Regions from separate parts of the Erwinia sp. GW821-FHT03D09 genome, predicted to be linked through region 2. Evidence: predicted binding sites of a transcription regulator. Region 2 holds the regulator's gene; each other region holds the start of a gene.
What was found. Region 2 encodes CRP, which controls carbon source genes, mostly activating them, when cyclic AMP is high. Its sites were predicted from a motif close to ATGTGANNNNNNTCACAT; they were not measured.

Region 1: the regulator CRP is predicted to act here: its motif matches at 5,104-5,121, upstream of aaeR (HTH-type transcriptional activator AaeR).
Region 3: the regulator CRP is predicted to act here: its motif matches at 907-924, upstream of azuC (stress response protein AzuC).
Region 4: the regulator CRP is predicted to act here: its motif matches at 5,659-5,676, upstream of gntK (gluconokinase).

The regions. Positions count from the first base shown of each region.
Region 1 covers NZ_JBWKUK010000012.1:27,392-34,760, reverse strand. The annotation lists gene AC07U6_RS13555 (barstar family protein) at 1-117, opposite strand, end outside; gene AC07U6_RS13550 (NAD-dependent succinate-semialdehyde dehydrogenase) at 169-1,623, opposite strand; gene aaeB (p-hydroxybenzoic acid efflux pump subunit AaeB) at 1,756-3,714, opposite strand; gene aaeA (p-hydroxybenzoic acid efflux pump subunit AaeA) at 3,728-4,660, opposite strand; gene aaeX (p-hydroxybenzoic acid efflux pump operon protein AaeX) at 4,668-4,871, opposite strand; gene aaeR (HTH-type transcriptional activator AaeR) at 5,139-6,056, shown strand; gene tldD (metalloprotease TldD) at 6,142-7,369, opposite strand, start outside.
Region 2 covers NZ_JBWKUK010000002.1:243,675-251,043, reverse strand. The annotation lists gene AC07U6_RS02860 (MFS transporter) at 1-1,048, opposite strand, end outside; gene AC07U6_RS02855 (LysR substrate-binding domain-containing protein) at 1,245-2,165, shown strand; gene crp (cAMP-activated global transcriptional regulator CRP) at 2,525-3,157, shown strand; gene AC07U6_RS02845 (YccS/YhfK family putative transporter) at 3,217-5,295, shown strand; gene argD (bifunctional acetylornithine/succinyldiaminopimelate transaminase) at 5,292-6,509, opposite strand; gene AC07U6_RS02835 (aminodeoxychorismate synthase component II) at 6,597-7,172, opposite strand; gene ppiA (peptidylprolyl isomerase A) at 7,306-7,369, opposite strand, start outside.
Region 3 covers NZ_JBWKUK010000002.1:66,742-74,110, forward strand. The annotation lists gene AC07U6_RS02010 (AraC family transcriptional regulator) at 1-119, shown strand, start outside; gene AC07U6_RS02015 (LysE family translocator) at 109-741, opposite strand; gene azuC (stress response protein AzuC) at 997-1,074, shown strand; gene AC07U6_RS02025 (cysteine hydrolase family protein) at 1,381-1,908, shown strand; gene AC07U6_RS02030 (Gfo/Idh/MocA family protein) at 2,009-3,181, opposite strand; gene AC07U6_RS02035 (TIM barrel protein) at 3,196-4,116, opposite strand; gene AC07U6_RS02040 (MFS transporter) at 4,133-4,663, opposite strand; gene AC07U6_RS02045 (LacI family DNA-binding transcriptional regulator) at 4,892-5,932, opposite strand; gene AC07U6_RS02050 (TetR/AcrR family transcriptional regulator) at 6,221-6,835, shown strand; gene AC07U6_RS02055 (helix-turn-helix domain-containing protein) at 6,832-7,369, shown strand, end outside.
Region 4 covers NZ_JBWKUK010000007.1:152,248-159,616, reverse strand. The annotation lists gene AC07U6_RS08850 (phytanoyl-CoA dioxygenase family protein) at 1-766, opposite strand, end outside; gene AC07U6_RS08845 (SDR family oxidoreductase) at 776-1,606, opposite strand; gene AC07U6_RS08840 (LacI family DNA-binding transcriptional regulator) at 1,726-2,733, shown strand; gene AC07U6_RS08835 (GNAT family N-acetyltransferase) at 2,750-3,244, opposite strand; gene AC07U6_RS08830 (hypothetical protein) at 3,480-3,626, opposite strand; gene AC07U6_RS08825 (pirin family protein) at 3,791-4,486, shown strand; gene gntR (gluconate operon transcriptional repressor GntR) at 4,600-5,595, shown strand; gene gntK (gluconokinase) at 5,788-6,327, shown strand; gene gntU (gluconate transporter) at 6,338-7,369, shown strand, end outside.

The sequences.
Region 1 (7,369 bases), on a different contig from region 2:
CCATAAACTGTCGAGATCGGTAATACCGTGTGGCTCAAGAGCGAAGCGCTCGCTGAACTGACGATAAAAATGCGCCCGATCGACAATCACATTAAAGTCAAAAATCTCTTTTCTCATTAAGGCTGCTCCGCTGAAAAAACTGCCGGACGACGCTCGTCGCCCGTCGGATTACAGTCCGCCGATATGCAGGGCTTTTACCTCAAGGAACTCCTCCAGGCCAAGCACCGACCCTTCACGCCCCAGGCCTGATTCTTTTACACCGCCAAAGGGAGCCAGTTCGGTCGATACTGCACATTCATTAATGCCTACCATGCCGCTTTCCAGCGCCGCCGATACGCGAAATACCCGCTGCAGATCCTGCGTGTAAAAGTATGCAGCCAGACCAAACTCGGTATCGTTGGCACGACGAACCACCTCTTCCTCTTCATTGAAGCGGAAACAGGCGGCGACCGGGCCAAAGGTTTCTTCTTTTGCCAGTTTCATCTTTTCACTGGCATCGGCAATCACCGTAGGCTGCCAGAAGTTTCCGCCCAGCGCGTGCCGGGCACCACCGACCACGATGCGCCCCCCGTTTGCCACCGCATCGTTAACGTGCTCTTCCACCTTTTTCAATGCGGAAGCTTCAATCAATGGCCCGACAACGACACCTTCTTCAGCCCCGTTGCCAACCTTCAGCTTTTTCACTTCCTCGGCCAGCCGTTCCACGAAGCGATCGTAAACACTGTTTTGGATATAGAAGCGGTTGACGCTGACGCAAACCTGGCCGGCGTTGCGGAACTTATTGGCAATCGCCCCCTTCACCGCAGCATCAATATCCGCGTCGTCAAAAACGATATACGGGGCATTACCCCCCAGCTCCATCGACACTTTTTTCATTGTTTCCGCCGCGTTGCGCATCAGCAGCTTGCCGACCTGCGTGGAACCGGTGAAGGAGATTTTTCTCACCTCTTTACTGGCCATAATCACGTCGCTGATGGCGGCGGTATCGCCAGCTACCGCATTAAGTACACCGTCCGGTACACCGGCTTTTTTTGCCAGCGCTAACAGTGCGAATGCTGATAACGGAGTATTGTTGGCCGGCTTGATAATCCCCGTGCAGCCTGCGGCCAGCGCCGGACCCAGCTTGCGGGTCAGCATCGCCATCGGGAAATTCCAGGGGGTAATGGCCGCCACCACGCCGATCGGTTCACGGGTGGCCAGAATGCGCGTTCCGGGCCGGGCAGGTGGAATAATTTCACCATTGGCGCGCTTGGCCTGTTCGGCAAACCACTGAATAAAGCTGGCGGCATACAGCACCTCACCTTCAGCTTCCTTGAGTGGTTTGCCCTGCTCGGCGGTCATCAGCTGCGCCAGCCAGGTTTTATTTTCCAGTATCAGCTTATACCAGCGATAAAGAATTTCCGAGCGCTGACTTGCCGTTTTCGCTCGCCAGGTGGGGAAGGCGGCCGCCGCGGCTGCAATCGCCCGTTCGGTTTCTGCTTTACCGGCTTTAGCAACTTCAGCGATGGTTTCGCCGGTGGCAGGATTGAATACCGGGAACGTGGACTCCGTTCGCAGCCACTCTCCTGCCGCCAGGTATCCGGTCTGGAACAGTTCATTATCCTTAAATGATGAGATCGTCATGATTCCTCCTGTTTTGATTGCCATTATCTCAATAAGTATAGATGGCAAACCCATGCTGTTTTGTGACGGAGTGATATCGGCAGGAGGAAAATGCGGGGTCGGTGCCGGTAGCCTGCGCTACCGGCGGAAGGATCAAATCTGAATCAGGGTGTTTTGGTATTTTTTCAGCATCTGAGCAAGCCGGGCAACCGGTTCGGTCACGCCGATCGGTGCCTCATACAGCGCCAGCTTTTGCTGGTAAATATCAAATTCGGACAGCAGACGGGTGAAATAGTGACGCCGTTTCGCATCAGTACTCGCCGAAATAACACGGTCAGCGGTGTGGCGCAGCTGTTTATGGAAGGCCGACAGATCGTCATTAATCGGAATATCCGCATCGCGCAGCCTTTGATGGCCAATAATCAGCGTCAACGCCAGGCGGAATTTATCAATATCGCCAGGGAAGATATTCAGCAACATAAACAGCTGCTGATACAGCGCGGGTAGATGGTTTTCCCGCCGCCTCGCCGTATTGGTCGTCATCGCTGATACCGCCGCATACATAAAGCGATTCAGCAGCGTGCGGCCTATACGCGCCTTGGAGCTGTCGCGAATAAGCAGAATCACTAACAGCGCCACAAAACAACCAATAGCCTGCCCCAGCGCACCGTCAAGGAAAGTACTGACGTGGAAGGTCATAGGGTTATCCAACGTCAAAATGTTAATTGTGCCGACCAGCGCGCCCAGCGTACCGATTTGACGCCGCTGAATAAAGATACCGGCCACAAATGCCATCACGCCAAGGGCAATACACAGCAACAGCATACTTTGCTGCGTAGCGGGCATGATAACCATGTAGTAGAGCGCTCCGAGCGGAACGGCAAAAATCATCCCGTAAAGAAAATCCTTGGCCATCATTAACGGGTTTGGCATACGCATAGCAAGAGCGGTAATGACCGCCAGCATAATCATCGCCCCGCTGCCAGAGGTCCAGCCGGTCCACAGCCAGAATAATGAGCCCACGGCCGTGGCAACGAAAGTACGAAGACCGTTAATTAACGCATGGCGAGTTTCTGCCGACCGCATTCTGACCACCGGTTCGGCATTCAGCACCTCTTCTTCGATACGGCTGATGCTGCTGTTGGTGTGAATTCCTTTCAGCAGCAGCAAATAGCGGCTGGCCGCAGCGACCCAGCTGCGAATGGTTGCCGGAGTATTTTTGCTGCCGCTGACGGTGATAATCCGGCGCATGATTTTCATCCGCTTATGGATATCTGCCGTACTTTCAACCGGCTTTTCAAACAGCAGTAGAAACTGTGGCGGCACATATTCCGGGCGGGAGTTCTGGATCAGGAACGTTTCGCAGGCCTGGGTAATCAACGTCAGCGAAAGCGTGTTCAGCACCGCCATTCGGCGCTCCACCTTCGGCCATCCGCCCGACTCCATCATCAACAGCGAACGCATTCCTTTCAGAGCCGTGGTACGACGAACCAGTCCAGCCCAGGTTTTATCCACTTCATCCTTGTCGGCATGGGCGACGCAAAGCTGCATCAACCGATACTGTTCCAGCAGAAGTGCATCGGCCTCACGGTCGATATCCTGCTTGATGGATCGCGGCGAAAACAGCATATCGGCGAGAATAGCGCAAACAATACCAATAATGATTTCGCTACAGCGCTCTACGGCAAACTGCGGGGCCAGCAACAGCGAACCACTGGAATCAACGCTCACCACGATAATCAGCGCGGTATAACCGGCCAGGCCTAAGGCGTAGGAGTTCTCAAGCTTGATTAACGATGACAGCCACACGCACACGCCGGCCCACAGACAGCACAGCAGCAGCATCAGAAGCGGCGCGCGGATGGTGGCGATCATGATGGTCAATGCTGCTATACAGCCGAGAAAGGTCCCGACAATACGCAGCATTCCGCGGTAGCGCAGTGCACCGGAGAAGGGATCGCCCCCGGCGGCAAAGGCCGTGCCGCCGGCAACAATAGCGGCGGTCATCACCGACCAGCGCGGAGTTTCAAGATTGAATTCAAAGCCGACAAACAGCGCCAGAATGATGGCAAAAGTCAGCTTGATGGGAAATCGCAGACGATACCACTGCATCATTTACTCCACCTTAGCCAAACTCGCGCAGGCGATGCATCAGTTTCATCAGCGGGGAGATGTCTTTTTCCTGGCGATCCTGCGCACCGGTAACCACAACGGTCGCCGTGGTACCTGACGGGAACAGGTTACCCGGCTGCTTGTCCAGGCGAATACGCACCGGCACACGTTGTGCCAGACGAACCCACTCCAGATTTGAATCGACGGTCGCCATGCCTTTGCTGTCAACGGTACTGCTGCTGTTCGTCACCCCGGCGGCCACGCTATCAACGGAGCCAAGAATGACCTGGTTGCTGCCGAGCGGCGTTATCTCAACACGATATCCAGGACGGATACCATCCAGCTTAGTCTCTTCCATAAAGGCCAGCACATAGAACGAATCCCGCTTGACCAACGCCACTGACGTGGAACCCCGGGTAATAAACTCACCGACATAGACATTCAGGTTGGTGATCCATCCGGCCGACGGTGCCTTCACCACGGTGCGTTCCAGATCCAGCTTCGCCAGATCGCGCGTGGCGATTGACTTCGCCAGCTGATGCTCCGTGGTTTGGTAGTCATTATTGGCCTGATCGATAGCCTCACGCGACATGGCGGAGACGCCTAACCGGTTGCGGCGCGACGCTTCGCGACGTTTTTCATCCAGAATTGCCTGGTAGTAGGCAACATCGGCATCCGCCTCTTCCAGCGCTTTTTGATAACGTGGCTGGTCAATAACGAACAACACCTGGCCTTTCTCAACCAGCTGGTTATCACGCACACGCACATCGGTGATCAGGCCGCTCACATCGGGTGCAATCGCGACCACATCGGCGGTGAACTTAGCATCGCGGGTCCAGGGGGATTCGGTGTAAAACACCCACACGCGGAAAATCAGAACCACCGCGATCGCCACCAAAATCAGGGTGATGGCGAAACGGGAAATTTTTCTTATTAGTGCTTTCACGATGACCTCAGACGAACAAGCGGGATACAAGGTAGAACAGACAGCAGTACAGCGCGGTGTTAAACAGCGCTGGGTGCCAGACCCTATCATAGAGTCCGGTCGGCATAAGCAGGCGGCGAACCAGCCAGAACAGCATCAGTGACACGACAATTTCAAAAAAAATGGGCGGAAAAGAAAGCCCGAAAACCACAATAACAGGAAGCACACTCATCTCTTATCCTTGTAAAAACAGTGCCGGAATACGAAGACGCAATAACGATCTCCCACCTGTTTCAGGGCAGTTTAAAGTTCAGGCTGATGATGGCCACGAAGTCGGGCCCGGATCACAACCGGTACTCACAAAATGGTAGCTTATAAAGTGAGTTTTAAAATAGGGAGTAGGACTTCAGAACGGTAGTCCGGCACTGCTATAGTAACGTGCTTGACTATAAGTTATCTACCAAATGTGATCTAAATCACTTTTAAGCCAGGGTTAATAATGGAAAGACTGAAAGGCATGTCCGTCTTCGCCAAAGTGGTGGAGCTGAGGTCGTTCACTGCCGCAGCACAGCAGCTACAGCTCAGCGTTTCTGCGGTCAGCCAGATCGTCACCCGGCTGGAAGATGAGCTACAGGTTAAATTACTGAATCGCAGCACGCGCAGTATCGGGTTGACCGAGGCAGGAAAGATCTATTTTCAGGGATGCCGGAGAATGCTTTCTGAGGTTCAACAGGTTCATGAACAGCTGTGGGCATTTAATAATACGCCAATCGGTACCCTGCGCATCGGCAGTTCTTCGACCATGTCGCAAAACCTGCTGGCCCCGATGACCGTAGAGATGCTGAAGGAGTATCCCGGGCTGATCATTAACCTGGTCACCGGGATTCCCGCCCCCGACCTGATTGCAGATGGCCTGGATCTGGTCCTGCGCGTGGGCGCTCTTCAGGATTCAGGGCTGTTTTCCAAACGTCTGGGATCGATGCCGATGGTAGTCTGTGCGGCAAAAAGCTATCTGGCACAGCACGGTACGCCACAAAATCCCACTGATATCAGTAACTTTTCCTGGCTTGAATACAGCGTGCGGACAGACAACGACTTTGAACTGACTTCGCCGGAAGGCAAGTCAGTTCGATTATCGCCGCAGGGGCGTTTTGCCACCAATGATGCCCAAACGTTAATCCGCTGGCTGAAAGCCGGGACTGGTATCGCCTATGTGCCGTTGATGTGGGTGATAGAAGAGATTAACGCCGGTGAGGTAGAGATCCTGTTTACCCACTATCATTCGATGCCGCGCCCGGTCTATGCGCTTTATACACAAAAAGACAAGCTGCCGCTGAAAGTTCAGGTGTGTATTAACTACCTTATCAGTTATTTCGATAAGGTGGATGAGATCTACCGGGAATTCCGCAAGCTCTAGCGTGAAGATATAAAAAAATAGGGCAACCGACTGTGCGATCGCCCGATATAAAACCGATGCTGTGTGACGTCAGCCCGGCGGCGGGTTACGCCGTGCCGCCTACCGTGATTTTATCCAGTTTCAGCGTTGGCTGGCCAACGCCGACCGGCAGGCTCTGCCCTTCTTTACCGCAGACGCCAACGCCTTTATCCAGCGCCAGATCGTTACCGACCATAGAGATCTGCTGCATCGCCTCAATGCCCGAACCGATCAGGGTTGCACCCTTCACCGGCTTAGTCACTTTGCCGTTCTCAATCAGATAGGCTTCCGAAGTGGAGAACACAAACTTACCGGAGGTGATATCAACCTGACCGCCGCCAAAGTTCGGCGCATACAGGCCATACTCAACGCTGGTGATAATGTCTGCCGGGGTAGATTTACCCGCCAGCATATAGGTGTTGGTCATCCGCGGCATCGGCAGGTGCGCATAGGACTCACGGCGTCCGTTGCCGGTTGGCTTAACGCCCATCAGGCGCGCGTTGAGTTTGTCCTGCATATAGCCTTTCAGAATACCGTTTTCAATCAGTACGTTGTACTGGCCCGAAACACCTTCATCATCAATGGTCAGTGAACCACGCAGCCCTTCAATAGTACCGTCATCCACTACGGTACAGAGCTCAGACGCGACCAGTTCACCCATTTGACCGCTGAATACCGAGGTGCCACGGCGGTTGAAGTCGCCTTCCAGACCGTGACCAACGGCTTCATGAAGCAGCACACCCGGCCAGCCGGCACCCAGTACCACCGGTACAGAACCTGCGGGAGCTGCCACGGCATTCAGATTTACCAGCGCCATACGGACCGCTTCACGCGCCCAGGCATCGGCACGAACTTCACCGTCTTCGTTGGCCAGGAAAAACTCATAGCCGTGACGACCGCCGCCGCCGCTGGAACCACGCTCACGTTTGCCGTTATCCTCAACCTGTACGCTGACGGACAAACGAACCAGCGGACGGACATCCGCCGCAAGTGTACCGTCAGTAGCCGCCACCAGTACCAGTTCGTAGACGCCGGTCAGGCTGGCAGAAACTTCCTGCACGCGCTTGTCGGCAGCACGGGCGGCGCTATCAACGCGATGCAGCAGGGCAATTTTTTCTTCGCGGGTCAGGCTTTGCAGCGGATCGAGCGCCGGATAGAGTGGGCGATGCAGCACCGCACCCAGAGTGTGCGACTGGCCGTTGCCCTGTTCACGCACGATGCTTCTGGCCGCCGTTGCGCTCTGGTGCAGCGCATTCAAGGTGACCTGATCGGCATAGGCAAAACCGGTTTTCTCG
Region 2 (7,369 bases):
CAATCACTCCACCGGTTACGCCCCCCGCATTTACCAGGCCGATGGCGGAACCAACAACTGCAGGGGAAAAGTATTTCATCGGTAGCGTGAATGCAGTGATAAAAGCACAAATCAATGCCGCATCCGTGACGAACAGTGCCAAACCGGTTGCCTGCGGTGAGTGAACAGAAAACAGCGCCAGCATGCCGCCTGCGGCAATCAGTGCGCTGCCCAAAATCACCCATGCCTCACGGCCCGACATAAAATGCCCGACCAGCCAGCCGCTGACCATGGATGATAGCCATGTCCCCACTCCGGCAAGGCTAATCAGCGCGCCGGTGGTAGCAATGGTGAAACCGCGCTGCTGCACCAGAAAAGCAGGAAGCCAGGCCATCAGGCCGTAAACCGGAACATTGATGCAAATACTCGCCAGCAATATCTGCCATATCTTCACAATACGCAGCATGCCCCACCCATTAACCCGCTGGCGATCTTCGCACTCCTGTTCGCTGTCCGCAGGCAATCGCAGCATCACCAGAGCCGTGAGGAAAACCAGAACGGCCAGCACCAGAAAAGCGTGATGCCACCCCATAATCGACAGTGCCCAAACCGCCAGCAGCGGTCCGGCGGCCATAGCGATCCCGGAAGACGAGAGTAAAAAAGACTGGGCAAAAGTACGTTGATGCAGCGAAAAATGCGTGGATACCGCTTTGGCACAGGCGCTGGGATAGCCGGAGTGCGCAATGCCATCGAGGAATCGAAAAGCAATAAGTAATGCAAGGCTTTGCCCCAGCACGCCGAACAACATCGCACACAGGGCCAGAAACGTTAGCGCCATGACCAGCACCTTTTTGTAGCCAATACGGTCATTAAGCCAGCCCGCCGGAAGCTGAAACACCGCGTAGGCGAGAAAAAATGCGCCGGTGATGTACCCCGCTTGCTGCGTGCTGAGATGGAATTCCTGACGGATCGGCAGCAGAGCAAAACCGATCACCGTTTTATCTATATAGACAAAGACATAGCCAATAAAGAGGATCAGCAGCATCGGCAGGCGCGCTATTTTTCGCATTATAAGGACCCCTAATTACCAATACGGTCAGTGAGTTAACAGCAGTTTTTCCCACACCGCCCTGTGAGTCTTATCACAACACCTGCGGCATAATTCGATAACATACTGTTTACATATTCAGAGATTAGCAGCGGCAACATAAGATGAAATTTTTACCGCGGTAATAACTTTTTGGCATCAGGGGGGAGAGCTACACATGCGTTATTTACCCAAAATGCAGCAGTTGCGGGTATTCCAGGAAGTGGTCCGCCAGGGAAGCATTCGCTCCGCTGCGCGTGCGCTGGCGCAGTCACAGCCGGCGATCAGCAGAACGCTAAAAGAGCTGGAGAATGTTCTACAAACTTCGCTGTTACAGCGCGGCCCGGCAGGGATAACTCTGACCCCCGGCGGCGAATTGTTTGCCATACGCTCTCGCCTGATTCTTGCCGAATTACAGAAAGCCGGGGAAGAGATCCATTCACTTCAGCAACAGCAGGGGCAACTTTCAGTGGCCATGAGCGCATTACCTGGATTGATGCTACTCCCTGCCGTGCTGGAAAAGTTTCGGCTAATGTTTCCCTGCGCTAAGCTGACGGTAACCGACGGCACACTGCACAGTCTGCTTCCGGCACTCGTGGCCGGAGAAATGGATTTTGCTATTGTTCAGCTTCCTGCTCGCTTCACCGATGAACGGCTGGCCATTGAACCGCTGTTCAGCGTGTCGCTGTGCGTGGTAGCGTGTCAGACCCATCCGCAGCGGAGTTGCGAACGTCTGGAGCAACTTGCCGATGAGAAATGGGTGCTGATGGAAGATGAAGCGGGCAGCGGCTTGAGCCAGGAACTGGAGGCTTTTTTTCAGCGGTTATCTGGTCCTCTGCTTCATACGACTTCTCTGTTGTACGGCATGCAGCTGGCGCGAAAATCCGGTTACCTGATGATGATGCCCCGCCCACTGCTTAGCGAATTCAGCCACACGCTGCAGGCACTCAACCTGCCGCTGCAATCTGCCTGGCATTACAGCGTTGTGTGGTCCAGATACTCCCCGCTTACCCATCATTCGCGGCAACTGCTGGAGCTGGTCCTGGATATCTGCCGTAACGCTGGCGAAAACAGACATGAAACCGACATTAATCAGTGAGACGGGCGCGTCGCCGAGCAACGGCCTTCCGCCCCACTTTCCCGGCAATAAAAAGACTATGTAGTAATTTTGCACTATGCTGAAGCGAGACAACATGACACAACACAAGACAGCCAGGTCAAGCTGTGCTACAAACGGTGCTGTATTATTATTCTGGCATTGCAATGCATGGTGAAAACGGGACAACAGGATGAGTCAGACTCTTAATGGTATTGCCCGTTTGATTTTCCTATGGGAAGCGCCTGACAGGGAATTCCGTCCCTGTTTACCCAAAATATTTCAAAAAGCAGTTAACATTTCTGCAACCTGAGTGATAAAAGGGTATATTTAGGCTCGATTACAATAGAGGATAACAGCGAATGGTTCTCGGCAAACCGCAAACAGACCCAACCCTCGAATGGTTCCTGTCACATTGCCATATTCACAAATATCCATCCAAAAGCACTCTGATCCATCAGGGTGAAAAGGCAGAAACCCTCTACTACATCGTCAAAGGCGCAGTAGCGGTGCTGATCAAGGATGAAGAAGGTAAAGAAATGATTCTTTCCTACCTCAATCAGGGCGACTTTATTGGCGAACTGGGCCTTTTCGAAGAGGGCCAGGAGCGAAGCGCGTGGGTGCGCGCTAAGAGTGCCTGTGAAGTAGCTGAAATCTCCTACAAAAAATTCCGCCAGTTGATTCAGGTTAACCCTGACATTCTGATGCGTCTTTCTTCGCAGATGGCACGCCGTCTGCAGGTCACTTCTGAGAAAGTGGGTAACCTCGCCTTCCTTGATGTAACCGGTCGTATTGCACAAACCCTGCTTAATCTGGCCAAACAGCCGGATGCCATGACCCACCCGGATGGTATGCAGATCAAGATCACCCGCCAGGAGATTGGCCAGATCGTTGGCTGTTCTCGTGAAACCGTGGGGCGTATTTTGAAAATGCTGGAAGATCAAAACCTGATTTCCGCGCACGGTAAAACTATCGTGGTTTACGGTACGCGCTAAACGGTTGTGGATCTGTGGCGCGACAGCATTGTCGCGCCTTTTTTTCTGTGGTGTTGGGCATGTGGCGGAGAATCATCTATCACCCTGAAGTGAACTATGCACTGCGGCAAACGCTGGTGCTGTGTCTGCCAATAGCCGTTGGCTGGCTGCTGGGCGATCTTCGACAGGGTCTACTCTTTTCATTGGTTCCCGCCTGCTGTAACAACGCCGGTCTTGATACTCCCCATAAACGCTTTTTTAAACGCCTGATTATCGGCGGCAGCCTGTTTGCATTCTGTAGTTTTATGATCCTGTATGCCGGGGAACAGGGCGTACCGCTGCCGATCATCATGCTGGTGATGGCACTGATACTGGGCGTCACTGCGGAAATCAGTCCACTGCATGGCCGTCTGCTGCCCGCATCGCTCATTGCCGCTATTTTTACCCTCAGCCTGGCCGGAAGAATGCCCCTCTGGCAGCCGCCGCTGCTCTATATTCTCGGTACCATCTGGTACGGGCTGTTTAACTGGCTGTGGTTCCGCCTGTGGAAAGAGCAGCCGATGCGTGAAACGCTGAGCCTGCTGTATCGCGAGCTGGCCGACTACTGCGAGGCGAAATATACGCTGCTGACCCGGCTGACCGACCCGCAGACAGCCCTCCCGCCGCTGCTGGCGCGCCAGCAAAAAGCGGTGGATCTGATTAATACCTGCTATCAGCAGATGTATATGCTGTCCGCCAGCCAGGATAACCACTATCAGCGGCTGACGCGGGCCTTTCAGGTGGCACTGGACCTGCAGGAGCACATTTCCGTCAGCCTGCATCAGCCGGAAGAAGTGCAAAAACTGGTGGAACAAAGCCACGCCGAAGTGGTGATCCGTTGGAATGTGCAGACCATTGCCTCCCGCCTGCGGGTGCTGGCCGATGATATCCTCTATCATCGCTACCCTGAACGTTTTACCATGAATAAGCCGCTGCTGGCGCTGGAGAAAATCTCCCGGCAGAATAAAGACAATCCGGTGGGGAATTTCTGCTATTACCATTTCAGCCGCATCGCCCGTGTGCTCCGCACCCAGCGGCCGCTGTATCGACGCGATCTGATGGCGGATCGCCAGCGCCGGCTACCGCTGATCCCGGCACTGAAAAGCTACCTGTCGTTGAAATCACCCGGCCTGCGCAGCGCCGCGCGCTATGGCGTGATGCTGGCATTTGCCAGCTCGCTGGCGCTGTTTTTTAATCTGCCTAAGCCCTACTGGATACTAATGACGGTGATGTTCGTCAGCCTCAATGGCTACGGCGCCACGCGGGTTCGCATTCAGCACCGGGCAATGGGAACCCTGGCAGGTCTGGTCATTGCCGCCGTTATGCTGCGCCTGCACGCACCGGAATCGGTAATGCTGCTGGTGATGCTGGCCCTGACGCTGATTGGTAATCTGTTTATCCGTAAATTTTACGGCTGGGCCACGATCGGCTTTACCATCACCACAGTATTCACGCTGCAGCTATTGTCGCTCAACGGTGTGCAGCTGCTGGTACCGCGTCTGATGGATACGCTGATTGGCTGTCTGATTGCCTTTGGCGGGATGATCTGGCTGTGGCCGCAGTGGCAGAGCGGGCTGTTACGGCAGAATGCTCACGATGCGCTGGAGGCTTACCAGGAAGCACTGCAGCTTTTGCTGGGGCAGGAACAGGAACCGGCAAAACTGGCCTGGCAGAGGATGCGGGCCAATCAGGCCCACAACGCGCTGTTTAACTCGCTGCATCAGGCGATGCAGGAACCGAACTTTAATGCCGGTTATCTGAAAGATATGCAGCTTTGGGTAACCCACAGCCAGTTTATTGTCGAACACATTAATGCCATGACGATTCTGGCGCGCGAGCACACTATGCTTACTGAATCACTGGCGCAGCGCTACCTGCAATCGTGCGAAATTGCGCTACAGCGCTGCCAGCAGCGCATTGAATATGACGGCCCCAGCACCGACAGCAACGTACTGGAAGCGCCGGAAGATTTTCATCAGGGGCCGGTCACCATTCTGGAGCGGCACGTGAAACGTATTCTCGACCACCTCAGTACGATGCACACCATCTCGTCGCTCGCCTGGAGCCAGCGCCCGCATCAGGGGCACTGGCTGTCCCGGCGCTTACGCAAGTCGCCCTAGCCTAAAACTTTTTCTACCGCCGCCGCAAAGCGCTTCATCCCTTCGGTGATATCCGCGGGATCGATAACCAGCGATGGCGCAAAGCGCATCACGTCCGTACCGGCCACCAGCACCATCACCCCTTCAGCCGCTGCGGCATTCAGGATGTCGCGCGCTTTGCCGGCATGCTGTGGCTTAAGCGCGGCACCGATCAGCAGCCCCATACCACGGATTTCGCTGAACAGGTCCAGTTTGGCATCCAGCGCCTGCAGGGCATCAACAAACAGCTGACGGCGCTGCGCCACGCCGTCCAGCACCTCCGGCGTATTGATAATATCCAGCGCCGCTTCCGCCACCGCGCAGGCCAGCGGGTTACCGCCGTAGGTGGTGCCGTGCACGCCAGGCGCCATCACCGACGCGATCTCATTGGTGGTCAGCATCGCACTCACCGGGAAGCCGCCGCCCAGCGCTTTCGCCGTGGTGACGATATCCGGCTTCACGCCGTAGTGCTCACAGGCAAAAAGTTTGCCGCTGCGGCCCATCCCGCTTTGCACTTCATCCAGTACCAGCAGCGCATTATGCTCATCGCACAGCTGACGCAAACCCTGCATAAATTCCTGAGTCGCCGGCGTTACGCCGCCTTCACCCTGGATTGGCTCTACCACGATGGCACAGGTGTGATCGTCGATCACCGCTTTGACCGCCGCCAGATCGTTAAACGGCACATGGACGATGTCGGCAGGCTTAGGGCCAAAGCCGTCGGAATACTTCGGTTGCCCACCGACGGATACGGTAAACAGCGTGCGGCCATGGAAAGCGTTATGGAAGGCGATGATCTTGCTTTTAAACGGGCTGTGGCACTGGGTAGCGTAATAGCGCGCCAGTTTAAATGCCGCTTCGTTGGCTTCTGCACCGGAGTTAGCAAAAAACACGCGCTCGGCGAAGGTGGCAGCAATCAGCTTGCTGGCCAGGCGCAGGGCAGGTTCGTTGGTGAAGACATTGCTGGTGTGCCACAGGGTTTCACCCTGTGTTTTCAGTGCTTCAACCAGTGCCGGATGGCAGTGACCGAGCGCGGTTACCGCGATACCGCCGGAGAAATCGACGTACTCTTTCCCTTCCTGATCCCAGATGCGGCTCCCTTTTCCTTTTACCGGAACGAACTGCGCTGGTGCATAAACAGGCAAAATCACTTCATCGAACGTTGCCCGCGTTACCGCTAATTTTTCCGCTGCCATCAACCACCTCGCCGTTTAACCTTTGCATTAATGTGAAAATATAGTCATGAAATATGCATAAAAAATCAAAAAAAGGCAAACACTAACTCAGTAGCGCAGGAAATTTTCCAGCAGCTGATGCCCCTGTTCGCTCAGGATGCTTTCCGGGTGGAACTGCACGCCTTCCAGCGGCAGCGTGCGATGGCGGAATCCCATAATTTCATCCGGCTGGCCGTCGCGCAGCGTCCAGGCTGTCAGCTCGAATTCATCCGACAGCGTCCCGATCTCTACAATCAGTGAATGATAGCGGGTGACGGTTAGCGGATGATTCAGCCCGGCAAAAACGCCGCCGTCATTATGCTCAATGGCCGATGTTTTACCGTGCATCACCTGGCGAGCACGAACCACTTTGGCACCGAACGCCTGCGCGATCGCCTGATGCCCCAGGCAAACGCCAAGTACGGGCACCTGACCGGCGAAATGACGGATCGCCGCCAGTGAGATACCCGCTTCGTTGGGCGTACAGGGGCCAGGAGAGATAACCAGATGCTGAGGGGCCAGCGTGGCAATTTCAGCCAGCGTAATATCGTCGTTACGGCGAACGATGACCTCGGCTCCCAGTTCAGAAAAATACTGGTAGAGGTTCCAGGTGAAGGAGTCGTAATTGTCGATAAGCAGCAGCATGGCGAATTCCGGTAAACGATTTACGCCGCTATTTTACGGATTTTACACCGTTTCGCTTATCTCTTTACTGTGCGGAAGATGAGGCAAAAACCTGAATCAGCCCCGTAGGCCGATTCAGGCACAGTGCGTAAGCTTACGGCAGAACTTTGGCGGAGAGGATCACCACCGGAGTCACCGGCACATTCTGGTAAGGGCCG
Region 3 (7,369 bases), 180 kb from region 2:
GCAGCGCATTAGATGTGGCACATCAGCTGGGTTTCTACGATCAAAGCCACTTTATCAACAGCTTTCGCAAGATGCTGGGCATCACCCCGTACCACTATCTGCGTATGCTCAGCCGATAAACTCACGATAGCCTGAAAGGATTACGTACCCGGCGAAGTAGAAGAAAATCACTGCCGAAGCGATATACGACCAGCGTAACATCTTCGTACCGAGCATACGCCCGCCGATGCTGCCCACAGCGCACAGCGCTATCGCCCACGTCACGCCCGCAAGGAAGAAGCCTGAGAGGAACCAGGCCGATGCCGCCGTACTGCCGGTACCCATCCGTGAAATCAGTGCGCCTCCCACGGCGGCAAACCACAGGATCGCCGAAGGGGACGACATCGCGAGGAATATTCCCCGCAGGAAATTCTGCCGTGGGCTGAGTGCTTCGCCAATGTCACCCGCACTCAGTGTTGCGGCGGGTTGCAGCGCGCTTTGCACCATTTTCCACGCAAACCACAGCAGGATCAGCGAGCCGCCAATCCACAGCACCCAGCGCACGCTGGTGAATTGCAGCAGTACCGCCATCCCGGCCATGGCGAGGATCGCATAGATCAGATCGCCGATGCAGGTACCGATCCCCAGCCAAAAGCCGTGAAAAAAGCCGCGCTGCATGGCCAGGGTGATCATCGCGATATTGGCGATGCCGATATCAAGGCACAGGGAAAGACTCAGTAAAAAACCATTAGAAAAGGGCATAGTGTGGCGTCCGTTAAGCGTAATGTGGTGATTATCGGCACGCGCGCTGTGAAGATATTGGAAAAAATTGCGCAGCGGCGGGTGCGATGTTGAATTAAGGCGTGCCGGCCAGCAGATTAATTCTTTGCCGCATGCCTCACGGTTTTGGCTATAAAAGGTCTGTTTTTGTGATCTAATTCAAAAATTTTTGCCTAAAAAAGCACCGTTCGTTATAATTTATGGTGTATTTTTTGACAATATTTGTCACAGGCAATCATGAAAAAATTCTTCCGCAACGTGTTTCGTTCTTATGTAAATACCTTCAAACACGTTCCGCCGGGCGCGGTTCGCTAAACCCGCCGAGCTTACACCCTCGATAACCGCGGTCAGGGACTGGACCGATGGTTATCACTTATTCCCGCTGTTCCCATTCTTCATTTATCGATAAAAAACGTGCCAGCGGCACGGTGATATGCAATTCTGTGGGTTATGAAAATGACCCGACTGTTCCTCACCGCGACCACCACCACGACCGCTTCTGGCGGGGTGAGGTCGGTTTGCGTGCCTGAGAAATAGCAAATTCGCTCCATCCCGCCGGTTTCCGACGGGGTTGAATGTTTCTCCGCCGTGGCCGGTTAACGGTAATCAAGGAGAAATACCATGTCCGATGCGTCCGCGCTGTTAGTGATCGATATGCAGGCAGGTTTGCTGCATGCCCCACAGCCCCCATACCTGAAAGACCAGCTTATCGCCAATACCGTCGAGCTGATCCATGCCGCCCGCGCGGCACAGAAACCGATATTTTTTGCCCGGCATACCGGGCCGGATGGATCGCCGATCGCGGCGGGCAGCCCGCTGTGGCAGCTGGCGGATGAACTGCCGCTGGAGGCGGGCGACAGGTACTTTAATAAAACCCGCCCCAGTTGTTTTTTCAATACGTCGCTGCTGGCAGAACTGCAGCAGGCGCAGGTGAAACGGCTGGTGATGGTGGGCATGAAAACCGACTACTGCGTGGATACCACCTGTAGGGCGGCGGCGGACCTCGGATTTGACGTGGTGCTGGTCAGCGATGCGCACAGCACCACCGATAACGCGATACTCAGTGCGGCGCAGATCGTTGCCCACCATAACGCGACGCTGGCGGGGCCGTTTGTCACCCTGCTGGCAACGGACGACGTCAGGTTTTAACGCAAAGTAAAAGGGGCAGCCATTGGTAAATGGCTGCCCCTTCAGGCAACAGATTTGGAAACCTGGTTCGCTAGCGACCGGAGATTCGACCCGTTAGCGATTACTCGAAATCAACCCAGGTCGCGCCCGCGTCGGCGGACTGGACACAGCGCTCAACCCACTGCACGCCCGTCACACCGGCGTGCACGTCCGGGTACCAGAAGTTCTCCAGCAGCGCTTTATCGCCACGGTCGCTGGCATCCATCGCCACTGCGAAGCGGCGATAAAGGTTAGACCAGGCTTCGAACAACCCTTCCGGGTGGCCGCCGCCGATGCGGTCTTCTTCCAGCGCACGCGGAGCGAGGTAGCCCATGCCGCGTTCCAGAATCTGCACCGGCTCGCCCTGCACTTCATAGCGCAGCTGATTAGGCTGTTCGTCCCACCACTCCAGGCTGGCCTTCGATCCGATCACGCGGATCTTCTGTCCATGCATCGATCCGCAGTTCACCGCCGAGCACCACAGCGATCCCACCGCGCCGTTATCGTACTCCATCAGCACAAAGGCGTTATCTTCCAGCGGCGCGCGGGTTTTCACAAAGCTCTGGCGCGAGCACATCAGGCGTTTAATTTTCAGTTCCGGCAGCATGGTTTCGGCCAGGAACAGCGGGTGAGTGGCGAGATCCCCCAGCACGTAGCTCGGCCCGACAAATTTCGGGTCCACGCGCCAGCGGGTGCTTGGGTTAGCCAGTTCGACCGCTTCGTTGTGGAAGCCGTGGGAGAACGACATATTCACGATGCGGATTTCGCCCAACAGACCTTCGGCGATCATGCTGCGCGCCTGCTGAATCAGCTGGTGGCCGGAGTAGCCGTAGGTGACGCCGATAATTTTGCGCTTCGCTTCGCTCAGCGCCGCCAGCTCTTTCGCTTCTTCGGTGGTGAAACACAGCGGTTTTTCGCACACCACATGCAGGCCAGCTTCCAGCGCCGCCTTACAGATGGCGAAGTGAGTGTTGTTTGGCGTGGCGATCGATACCGCTTCAATGCCGTCAGTGCGCTCGGCTTCCTGCTGGAACAGGGTCTGATAGTCCGGGTAGCAGCGGTCGCCTGCCACGCCCAGGCTGGCACCGAAGGCACGCCCGCGTTCTGCATCAATATCGAACGCACCGGCCAGCAGAGTGAAGGTATTATCGCGCAGCGCGGCTGAACGGTGGATATAGCCAATCTGGCTGGTGCCGCCGCCGCCAACCATACCCCAGCGGAGGGAGCGATCGAGAGGTTTAATGCCGTTAATCATCGGATGTTCCTTAATTAAAATCCAACGGAGTTCAGGTAGCGCAAGCTTTCGGTCACATCGTGCAGGCTGCCGTCGGCATTGCGCGGGTCGCGCTCCTGTTCAATAGTGATCCAGCCCTGATAGTTGCGTTCGGCCAGGAAGGCACGCACGGCCGGGTAATCAATGGCACCCTGGCCAATCGGGCACATCACGCCTTCCGCACAGGCGCTGAAGAAGTCCACTTCACGGGCGATAACGTCGCGGAATACGGTGTCGTTAACGTCTTTAAAGTGGATGTAGTCGATACGATCAAAGTAGCGGCCCAGCCAGGTAATCGGGTCCATATCGGAGTAGTACAGATGGCCGGTATCCAGGCACAGACCGGCAACGCTGTGCGGAAGATCCTGCACCAGCTGTTCGATCTCGTCGGCGTACTCAATGCAGCCACCGGCATGCGGATGGATCACCGGGCGCACGCCATACTCCTGCGCAATGCGGCTGATTTCGGTGATGTGCGACATCATGCGCTGCCAGTCACTGTCGGAGAGGCGCGGTGCTTTGTCATACTGGCCGGCCAGGCGTGCGCGCTCGGCGTTACCGAAATCAATAATGACCAGATACGGCGATGGGAAATTATCACCGTGGGTTTTGGTCGCGGTCGGCACTTTTGACAGGTTGCGGCAGATGTTGTGCGTCAGCTCAATCATCGCCGGGAAGTTCTCTTCGCTGACCAGGTCGTCAAAAATAGTACCGGCAACCAGTGACAGGCCGTACTGATTCAGCTTCTCGGTCAGAACCTGCGGATTGGTCGGTAAGTAGGTCCACGGCCCCAGCTCGATGCTCTTATAACCGGCCTGCGCGGCTTCTTTCAGCACTTTCTCATACGGCGGCAGATGCGGGTTTTTTGGGTCATCCACGCCCCAGCTGCAGGGTGCGTTAGCAATATGAATCGTCATTTTGGTGTCCTTAAAATCAATGTGTGGCTGTTTTGCTTTCGCGTTGAGTGGTTTCAAAGCGTTCCAGAATCAGGGCTTCCATTTTTTCCAGTGAAACACCTTTGGTCTCCGGCAGCAGCGCCTTCACGAACCACCAGGAGGCCAGTGAGCACACCGCGAACAGCAGCAGTGGGAAACCGCCGTGGAAGTTATCGTTGAGGAACGTGCTCTGGTTCATCATCGGGAAGGACTGGCTGACAAAGAAATTGCCGGCCCACATAGCGCAGATAGAGAAGCCCATACCGGCACCGCGCAGGCGGGTCAGGAAGATTTCGCCGATCACCGTCCACACCACCTGGCCCCAGGTCCCGCCGAACAGGAACATAAAGCCAAACAGGCCAATGACGCAGCCGATAATCACGTTAGAGACGGCCCAGCCGGTTTCAGCCGGGGAAAGCTGATAGTGATGCGTGATAGGTTCAATCGCGCCGGAGATGACCGAAGAGTCATAGCCGAACAGCAGCCCGCCGAGCGCGGCAACCGCGCAGATGGCCATCACGTAGGCCATATTGTGTTTTGGTGTTTGCAGCGGCACGAAACAATCCTTCCTGTTTTAATTTGAAGGAAGTATCAAACGAATGTTCCATTATCATCAATGATAGAATGTTTGTTTTTTGATGGCGATCTCAATAATCATGATGGATTTTTTTGATAAAAATATATCATTTTCGCGTTATCAGCGGGTTAAACGGTGAGCTTCCGCGGCGTGTCATATCCGTAAAAGCCGCTGCGCCGCTTACACATTCTCTTTAGTAATCAGCTCAAAACTGCTGTGAAGTGAAATGAAATTTCCATGCGCCTCGGAACTTGCCTGCAGCATGGCTTCAACCACCGATCCCGCCAGCTCTTCAAGGCGATGTGACACCATAATATCTAGCGTGCCGTCGATCAGCGCCAGCTGTGCATCCTGCAGCGGGCCGTGGCAGATCAGCGTGATCTTATCCTTCTTGCCGCTGTCGCGCAGGGCATTGACCACCCCTTCAACCCCGCCGCAGGGGGCATAGATTACCGACAGGTCGGGGTGGGTCTGGATTAGCTGAGTGGTGACATGATAGCCCTGCTCAACGTTTTCAAAGCTGGTGACCGGTTCCAGCACGGTATGCCCGGTGGCGTGTTCGCGCAGATACGAGCGGAAGCTGATTTCGCAGGTTTCCTGACACAGGAAGCGATTATCGCCGATGATCACCCCAACTTTGCCCGGTGGGCCGCTCAGTCGCTGAACGATCCAGGCGGCAGTGCGGCCCGCTTTGCGGTTATCCAGACCAATATAGCCGGTGTGATCGCAGGGGGAGAGATCGGAAAGCAGGGTAAAGACTTTTACCCCTTTCTTTGCCGCCTTCTGCACCGCACGCCGCACCAGCGCGTTGTCCAGCGCAATCAGCACCAGTGTATTTACACGATTGCTCATCTCATCAATGCTGGCGGCGGCCGCTTCCACGGCGTGGATATCGTGGAAAACAAATTCCACCCGCGTTCCTGGCTGGCAGTGCGGCGAGGCCTGTTTTTCCAGCGAGCGGGCAAAAGTATCGTAGAAGGAGTAGTCGCGCGACAGCAGGATCACCCCAATGCGCAGCGCACCGCTGGTTCCTGACGTGCCATCCGCGGCGGCATCGGCCAGAAATTCCGGTGAAAAACGGTAGCCGAGCCGCGTTGCAGCCTGTACCACGCGATTTTCCGTTTCGGCACGCACGGGTGCCCGTCGGTTGAGTACCCGGTCTACGGTAGCGATCCCGACTCCGGCCTCACGGGCGATATCGTTGAGCGTGGTTTTCTTCATCGAAAGTTCCAACTGAATATGAATGAGGAAAAACTATCATAAAACGCGCAGGGGCAGGGAATTAAGATGCTAAAGATATGACAATGCTCAGATTATATTTTTTAACAATCCGGTGTTAAAGCATAAAAGTTTCATTTTTCCATTCTTCGTACTGCTGGTGATTTTGGCGATTTCTGTGCTTTTTCACTTTATCCCCGGTGATTAGTTCTATCTGAGCGTCATTATTTTATGGTATTTTGCAGGAAACATACCGAGCAGTATCTTTTTTGTATTAACCTGTAAATTTAAATGAAAAAGCTAATTGAATCAGATATACCTCAGAACACGGGGCCGGGCAAAACGGCCTATAACCGAAAAAAACAGCCTGAGCAGGTGCGAAACGCCCTGATTGAATCTGCTGCTGCGCTGGCCGTCAGTCGCGGGTTAAATGGCATCACCGTGCAGGCGGTCGCCCAGGCCGCCGGTGTGACCAAAGGCGGTTTCTTTCATCATTTTCCCCACAAGCAGGCGCTGCTGGACGCCATGTTTGATGCCTTTCTGGCGGAAAGCGAGCGGGAGATTGACCGGCTGATTGCTGAAGATAGCCAGCAATCGGGCTGCTTTAGCCGTGCCTACGTCATCGTTGCCTTTAACGAAATCCAGCAGGGCTTAACCAGCATGCGGGTACCGCTGTCGCTGCCGATGATGGCTTCTCCGGCGCTGTGTCAGCGCTGGGCCGCATGGCTGAAAGGGCGGCTTGAGCGCCATCGGCGGACGGACAGTTTGCCGCTGCATCAGATGGTGCGGCTGGCCGCAGACGGTGCCTGGCTTGCTCAGTCGCTGGTCAGCGGTGACACCATCCACGATATGCAGGTGCTGCGCGACGATTTGCTGGCGCTTATCAGGGGGAACGATAAAGAGTGAAAACCACATTTAAGCAGGAAGTTGTGCATCAGCTGCTGCGCTGGCTGGAAGGCAATATCCATACGCCGCTGACCATTAACGACTTCGTTGAGAAGTCCGGTTACTCCAAATGGCACCTGCAGCGTATTTTCAAAGAAGTTACCGGACAAAAGCTGGCCTCCTACTGCCGGCAGCGTCGGCTGACCTCCAGCGCGGTGATGCTGCGGCTGTTTGATAAGCAAATCGATTCGGTTGGCAGCGAACACGGCTTTTCCAGCCATAACGTTTACCACAAAACCTTTAAGCGCCATTTTAACGTCACGCCAGCTCAATACCGCGATGCACCGCACTGGTCGTGCGAGGGGCTGTGCCCGCCGATCAATTTGACCGCAATGAACGTGCCGGAAGGTGAGCTGGTTGAGCTTGACGGATTACATCTGAGCGGCTGTGTGAACAACTATGCGTTTACCCTGGACACCATTGAGGATTTTTCCTGGCGCGAGCGCGACAGCTTCTGGCAGCGGCGGCTTAATGCGTTGACCGAGCAGCCGGATA
Region 4 (7,369 bases), on a different contig from region 2:
CGCCTTTGTGCAGCGGTAGCTGGATAGCATACTGCTGGAAAAAGGCAATAAACTGCGGGTCCCGCCAGGCCAGATAGCCCGCCTGATACTGCTGTGACCACGGCAGGAGCTGGGTCGGTCCGGACTCAATCGGCATATCGGTGTGCGCCACTGCACCCTGCAAAGTCAGGTACTGCGACAGAATTTGCAGCGGCAGTGGGAACTGCTCAACGACTTCATTACTCTGGAAGCCCAGGTGGTAGTCGCGATGCGGCTGCTGTGCCTTACCGCCGGGACGAACCTGGTTCACCTGGGCGGTCATCTCGTAGCCCGGCCCCAGCCAGCTTTCACAAATTATCGACAATAACGGATTGTCGTAATAATCAATAAAGGCGTCGGCATCGCGCTCCGCGACTTTTTGCAGCGCATTCCAGATGCGGCCGTTGCTGCCCGCTTTGGCGAAGTGATCGCCGCCGCCGCCCGCTGCCGCTTCGTCTTTCAGAATCGCTTCAAACAGCTGGCTGCTGCGATCCACCGCTGCCAGGTTGTCATACAGTCCTTTCACCACAAATACGCCGGGGCCGGAAGAGAGTGCGCGGTGCAGCTCGCTCAGCACCGCTTTGCGGTCATCACGCGCGGCGCTCAGCAGCGAATCGGCGCGGTAAATCAGCACGTTCAGCTCGCTGCCCTGCGCCAGCGGATAATCGTCCTGACGCAGTGTCTGGCGGCAAACCGCCGCAAACTCATCAATATTCAGCTGCTTTTCCTGCAGATAGATAGCGTTCATAACGACTCCTTACAGGCTCAGCGGCTGCTGGGGTTTTGGTGCGCCGTCGTCACCGCAGCCCACCACATTCTGGTCAAAATCAATCACCGCACCGGTCATCATCCCGGACTCTTCAGAGAGCAAAAACGCCACGCCGCGCGCCACTTCCCGCGGCTTCAGCAGGCGGCCAAACGGCTGCTCGCGCTCGGCTTTCTCCAGCCAGTCATCGGAGGCCTGGTGATACTGCTTCTGAATATCATCCTCGTGCGGTGTGTCCATCCAGCCAATATTCAGGCCATTCACCCGAATGCGGTTACGCATGGCGCTGAACGCCACGTTTTTCGTCAGCGTCACCAGCGCGCCTTTTGATGCAGCATAGGTGGTGAGGAAGCTCTGACCGCCGTGGGAGGTCATGGTGATGATATTAACGATGCTGCCTTCCGTGCCGTTCGCCACCATCAGTTTGATTGCCGCCTGCATCAGGAAGAACGGTGCACGGACGTTAACGGCGAAGATAGCGTCAAACAGCTCCGGGGTGGTGTTAAGGATGGTGCCGCGATCGGACATCCCGGCGCAGTTGACCAGGCCGTGCAGCACGCCGAAGCGGCTTTCAGCCGCGGCGATCACCTGCTCGCAGGAGTGCGGAGCGGTCAGGTCGGCGGCGACAAATCCGGCATCACAGCCCAGCGCCCGCAGCTTTGCTACCTGCTCTTCACCGGCGCGCGCATTACGGCCGCAGATAATCAGGCCACGCGCGCCGCGCTCGGCCAGCAGTTCAGCCACCGCCGCACCCAGGCCCTGGGTACCGCCGGTCACCACATACACTTTGTTCTGAAACTGATTGTTGAAGTCTGAACTCATGATTAAGCGCCTTTCGTGTTTTTTATCGGATACAGGGTGAGGAACAATTGCTCTGAGCCACCTTATCACTTACATTTTTTTAACAACACGCGCCAACAACCTCAAAAAGACCTCAAATTATGAAGTTCTCGATTAAACAGATCGCCGCACAGTCGGGCGTCAGCAAAGCGACGGTGGATCGCGCGCTGCATAAACGCGGCAGCGTGCATCCACAAACCGATCGACGCATTGCCGCCGCGATCCGCGATCTTGAGCTACAGCAGCGGGTGAATCTGGCCAGCGGCAGAACGCTGAATATTGACGTAGTGCTGCATACCCCAGAGCGCTTCAGCTCGCTGGTCAGCGCCGCCCTACTCAGCCAGCTCGGCAGCCTGGCACCGTTCCGCCTGATGCTGCGTTTTCACGTCTTTGAACAGATCGATGCGAAGGCCCTCCAGCAGTTACTTTTGCGCTGCGGCAGCGACAGCTACGGCGTCATTCTCAAGGTCAGTGATGAAGCGCCGCTGAACGCCAGCGTGGAACAACTGCTGCGCCAGCGGGTGCCGGTCGTCACGCTGGTGACCGATCTGCCCGACAGCGCGCGCATTCGCTATGTGGGCATGAATAATGGCAGCGCGGGTCATACGGCGGCCTATCTATTGTCGCGCTGGCTGGGGCCGCAGCCCCATTCGGTGGCGGTGGTGTTGAGCAGCGCCGGATTTCGCGGCGAAGAGGAGCGGGTGGCCGGATTTAGTGACGGGCTGCGCCAGCTTGCGCCGCAGCATAAGGTGGTGCGCATCAGTGAAGGCTACGGCGTGGATAACCTGACGTTTGAGCGAGTGATCGAAGCGCTGGCCAGCGATCCGGCCATCAGCGCGGTGTACAGCGTTGGCGGGGGAAATCGTGCCATATATCGCGCGTTTGCCAGCCAGCAGCGCTCGCTGCGGGCCTTTATTGCCCACGATCTGGATGAAGAAAATCGTGAAATGCTGGCCGCGCGGCAGCTGGATGCGGTGATCGATCACGATCTGCGTGCCGATGCCCGCAGTGCGCTACAGGCAATCCTGCGCTTTCACGGATTTTTACCGCCGGAAGAGGAAATGGGGGCTTTTTCGCGGGTGAACGTGGTGACGCCCTTTAATCTGTAGGCGTCACCCGCAGGATTCAGTCTTTCAGGCGCGCCATAAACAGTGCATCGACCTGCACGCCGTTGCGCACGCCGAAACGAACGCCGCGGCCTTCGGTCACGAAGCCAAATTTCTCATACAGCGCAATGGCCGCCTGATTATCGGCGTAAACGGTAAGTTCAATGCGATCCACCTGCAGCCAGCTGTCGCAGAGATCGACTATCGCCGTCATCATCGCCTTCGCCACGCCCTTACCGCGATGGCGGATGTCCACGCCCAGGCCAAACGTGGCCGTATGGCGGCGGCGCGCCGGGGTATTCAGCACCACGAAACACTGCCCGACAATCTGGCCGTTAATGCAGGCCACCAGCATGTGCTGGCCGTCCGGCGTGTTCTTTAGCTTCTCCTGCCAGCGCTGTAGTGAAGGGTAAGGGAGCTGAAGCGTATCGCTGTAGGTTTCCGGCTGGCTGTACATTTGATGCAGCGCCGCAGCGTCATCAGGCTCGGCGTGTCGAACGATAATCTCACTCACCTTTACTCTCCTTAGTTATAGAAATCCTCTTTAAAATCAGGGTTTTTAATCATCAGATCAAGTAAAAAATAATCAGAAAAGAGCTTTACAAGTGCGAATGATAATGATTATTATTGCTATGCGTTTTCAGCAGAGCTGTACTACTGGCTGAGAAGGCACGACATTGCTCACATTGCTTCCAGTATTTCTTAGCCAGCTCGGGTGCTGGCTTTTTTTTGCCTGCGTTTTGCCTGGCTCATCCCATCTTACCCGGCGACTCCTTCCATCGTTTGATACCGATTTCGCCGCTGCTGCGATGGCCACTGTCGTCGTGACTACTGCGGTCATTTTTACAGTTGCTGGTGCCGTCTTCACCTTCAATATTGCTGTCACTTTTGTCCATGAATCCTTTCCCTCCTGAAAGACCGGGTTGTCACGCTATCCCAACCTGACTGATGATATCGCCGCTATTTCATCGAATAATTTGAATAGAGGAGACAATTTTCTCCGCTATCAACACGATCCGATCCGGCGCAGACTACGTTAAAACATTGAGGAGAATTGAATATGATCTACTTACGTAAAGCACAGGATCGGGGCCACGCAAACCATGGCTGGCTGGACAGTTATCACACCTTCTCTTTCGCTAACTATTATGACGCCAACTTTATGGGCTTCTCCGCGCTGCGGGTGATTAACGAAGACGTAATTGATGGCGGCCAGGGTTTTGGCACCCATCCTCATAAAGATATGGAGATCCTGACCTACGTGCTCTCCGGTACCGTGGAGCATCAGGACAGCATGGGTAACAAAGAGCAGATCCCGGCGGGTGAGTTCCAGATTATGAGCGCGGGCACCGGCGTACGTCACTCCGAGTACAACGCCAGCAAAGACGTGCCGCTGCATCTGTATCAGATCTGGATTATCCCGGAAAGAACCGGCATTGAGCCGCGCTACGCACAGCGCCGCTTTGATGATGTGCAGGGCCGTCAGCTGGTGCTGTCGCCGGATGCGCGCGACGGTTCACTGAAGGTTTACCAGGATATGACGCTGTCCCGCTGGGCGTTTAAAGCGGGCGAGCAGGGCACCGCAGAAGTGGCAGAAGGCCGTAAGACCTGGATTCAGGTGGTGAAAGGCGATATCACCGTGAATGGCAAAGCGGCCACCATCAGCGACGCCTTTGCTATCTGGGATGAGCCATCGCTGGAGATTATCGCCAGCAGTGATGCCGAAATCCTGCTGTTCGATCTGCCGCCGGTTTAAGCCGCGGGAAGATAACTGCATCACACTTCGGGCGCGGGAAACCGCGCCCTTTCTCTATTTCCCGCGCATTTTTGTTACACTCAGCCGGATACCGACCAACCAGCTGAAGCCTAATGAAGAAAAAAAGACCGGTACTTCAGGATGTTGCCGACCGTATCGGCATCACCAAAATGACCGTCAGCCGCTATCTCCGTAACCCCGAGCAGGTTTCCGCCGCGCTGCAGGGCAAAATTGCCGCCGCGCTGGATGAGCTGGGCTACATTCCTAACCGTGCGCCGGATATGCTCTCTAACGCCACCAGCCGGGCGATTGGCGTGCTGCTGCCGTCGCTGACCAACCAGGTCTTTGCCGACGTTCTGCACGGCATTGAAACCGTTACCGATGCGGCGGGCTACCAGACGCTGGTCGGCCACTTCGGCTACAGCCCGGAGAAAGAGGAGCTGCAGCTGCGCTCCCTGCTGGGCTGGAATATCGACGGCCTGATCCTGACTGAACGCACCCACACCGCCGCCAGCCTGCGCATGATTGAAACCGCCGGCATCCCGGTGATTGAGATGATGGACAGTGTCTCTCCCTGCCTGGATATGGCGGTGGGATTCGATAACGTTGAGGCGGCGCGGCAGATGACTCAGGCTATTTTACAGCGCGGCCATCGGCACACGGTTTACCTCGGTGCGCGGCTGGATGAGCGAACGCTGCAAAAAGAGCGCGGTTACGCCCAGGCAATGCGCGAGGCGGGACTGGAGCCAAAAACCGTGATGATGGAAGCTGCCTCGTCGTTTACCGCCGGTGCGATGCTGCTGCGCGAGGCGCAAAAGCGCTATCCGCAGACCGACAGCCTGTTCTGCACCAACGATGACCTGGCGGTGGGCGCGATGTTTGAGTGCCAGCGGCAGGGGCTGCGGGTACCGGAACAGATGGCGATCGCCGGTTTTCACGGCCACGATATTTCCAGGGCCACTACCCCGCAGCTGGCTACCGTGCAGACCCCGCGCGAACAGATGGGCCACGCAGCCGCCGCGATGCTGCTGGCGCGCATTCGCGGTGAAGAAGTCGATTGTGGGCCGCTGGATATCGGCTTCACGCTGTCTATGGGCGAAAGTATTTAACCCCGACGGACGCATTCGCGTCCGTTATCTCTTTGTGCCTCCCTCACGCTGTTTTTGCCGTTTTTTTGAAGCTCCTCACACTTACCAGCTTTTCCCGCCGCAGCTGTTGCCATAATTTGTACAGCACCAGACAATGTTACCGATAACAAATTGCCGTTCACACCTGCTTATGACTCTGACGGAGCAAAAATAATGACCTCATCTCCCCCGTCCAATCACGTATTCGTACTGATGGGCGTATCCGGCAGCGGCAAATCCGCCGTGGCCAATGCCGTTGCACATGAACTGAAAGCCGCCTTCCTTGACGGCGATTTCCTGCACCCGCGCGCCAACATTGAAAAAATGGCCGGTGGTCATCCGCTGGACGACGCCGACCGTAAACCGTGGCTGAAGGCGATTAACGACGCAGCCTTCGCCATGCAGCGCACCAATGACGTGTCGTTGATCGTCTGCTCGGCGCTGAAAAAGCACTATCGCGACATCCTGCGTGAAGGGAACCAGAACCTTTCCTTCGTCTACCTGAAGGGCGATTTCGACACCATCGAATCCCGCCTGCGCGCGCGTAAAGGCCATTTCTTTAAGCCGCAGATGCTGGTTACCCAGTTCGCCACGCTGGAAGAACCGGGCAGCGAAGAGAAAGATGTGTTGGTTATTGATATTAATCAGTCCCTTGATGACGTCATTGCCTCAACGCTGAAAGCCATTGACGGTGCCATCAACAAGACGAAGTAAGTAGGGTGTAATGAGTACTGCAACACTGGTTTTGACCGCAGCGGGTTCGGTATTACTGCTGCTGTTTTTAGTGATGAAGGCGCGTATGCACGCCTTTGTGGCGCTGATGTTAGTGTCGATTGGTGCCGGTTTGTTCTCCGGTATGCCGCTGGATAAAATCGCCCAGACGATGGAAAAAGGCATGGGCGGCACGCTCGGCTTCCTCGCCATCGTCGTAGCGCTGGGAGCGATGTTTGGCAAGATCCTGCATGAAACCGGCGCGGTCGATCAGATCGCCATCCGCATGCTGAAGGCCTTCGGTGAAAGCCGTGCGCACTATGCGATGGGTATTGCCGGACTGATCTGTGCGCTGCCGCTGTTCTTTGAAGTGGCGGTCGTATTGCTGATCAGTATCGCCTTCGCCGTGGCGCGCCGCACCGGGGATAACCTGGTAAAGCTGGTGATTCCGCTGTTTGCCGGAGTTGCGGCAGCAGCGGCGTTCCTGCTGCCGGGGCCTGCCCCGATGCTGCTGGCCTCGCAGATGCACGCCGATTTCGGCTGGATGATCCTGCTGGGGCTGTGTGCGGCGATCCCGGGCATGCTGATTGCCGGTCCGCTATTTGGCCGCTTTATCAGCCAGCACGTACAGTTCACACCGCCAGCGGAGAGCGAGCATCCCGAATTTGATGAGAGCAAGCTGCCATCGTTTGGCTTCAGCCTGTCGCTGATTCTGTTCCCGCTGGTGCTGGTGGGACTGAAAACCATCGGCACCCGCTTTACCGAACCCGGTTCCCGCCTGTATGAGTGGCTGGAATTTATCGGCCACCCGTTTACCGCGATTCTGCTGGCCTGCCTGGTGGCGATTTACGGCCTGGCTTACCGTCAGGGCATGGATAAAGAGCGCGTGATGCAGATCTGCGGTGCGGCGCTACAGCCGGCGGGGATCATCCTGCTGGTGATCGGTGCCGGTGGTGTGTTTAAGCAGGTGCTGGTGGATTCCGGCGTGGGTCCTGCATTGGGCAATGCCCTGACCGGCGCGGGGCTGCCCGTTGCGCTGGCCTGC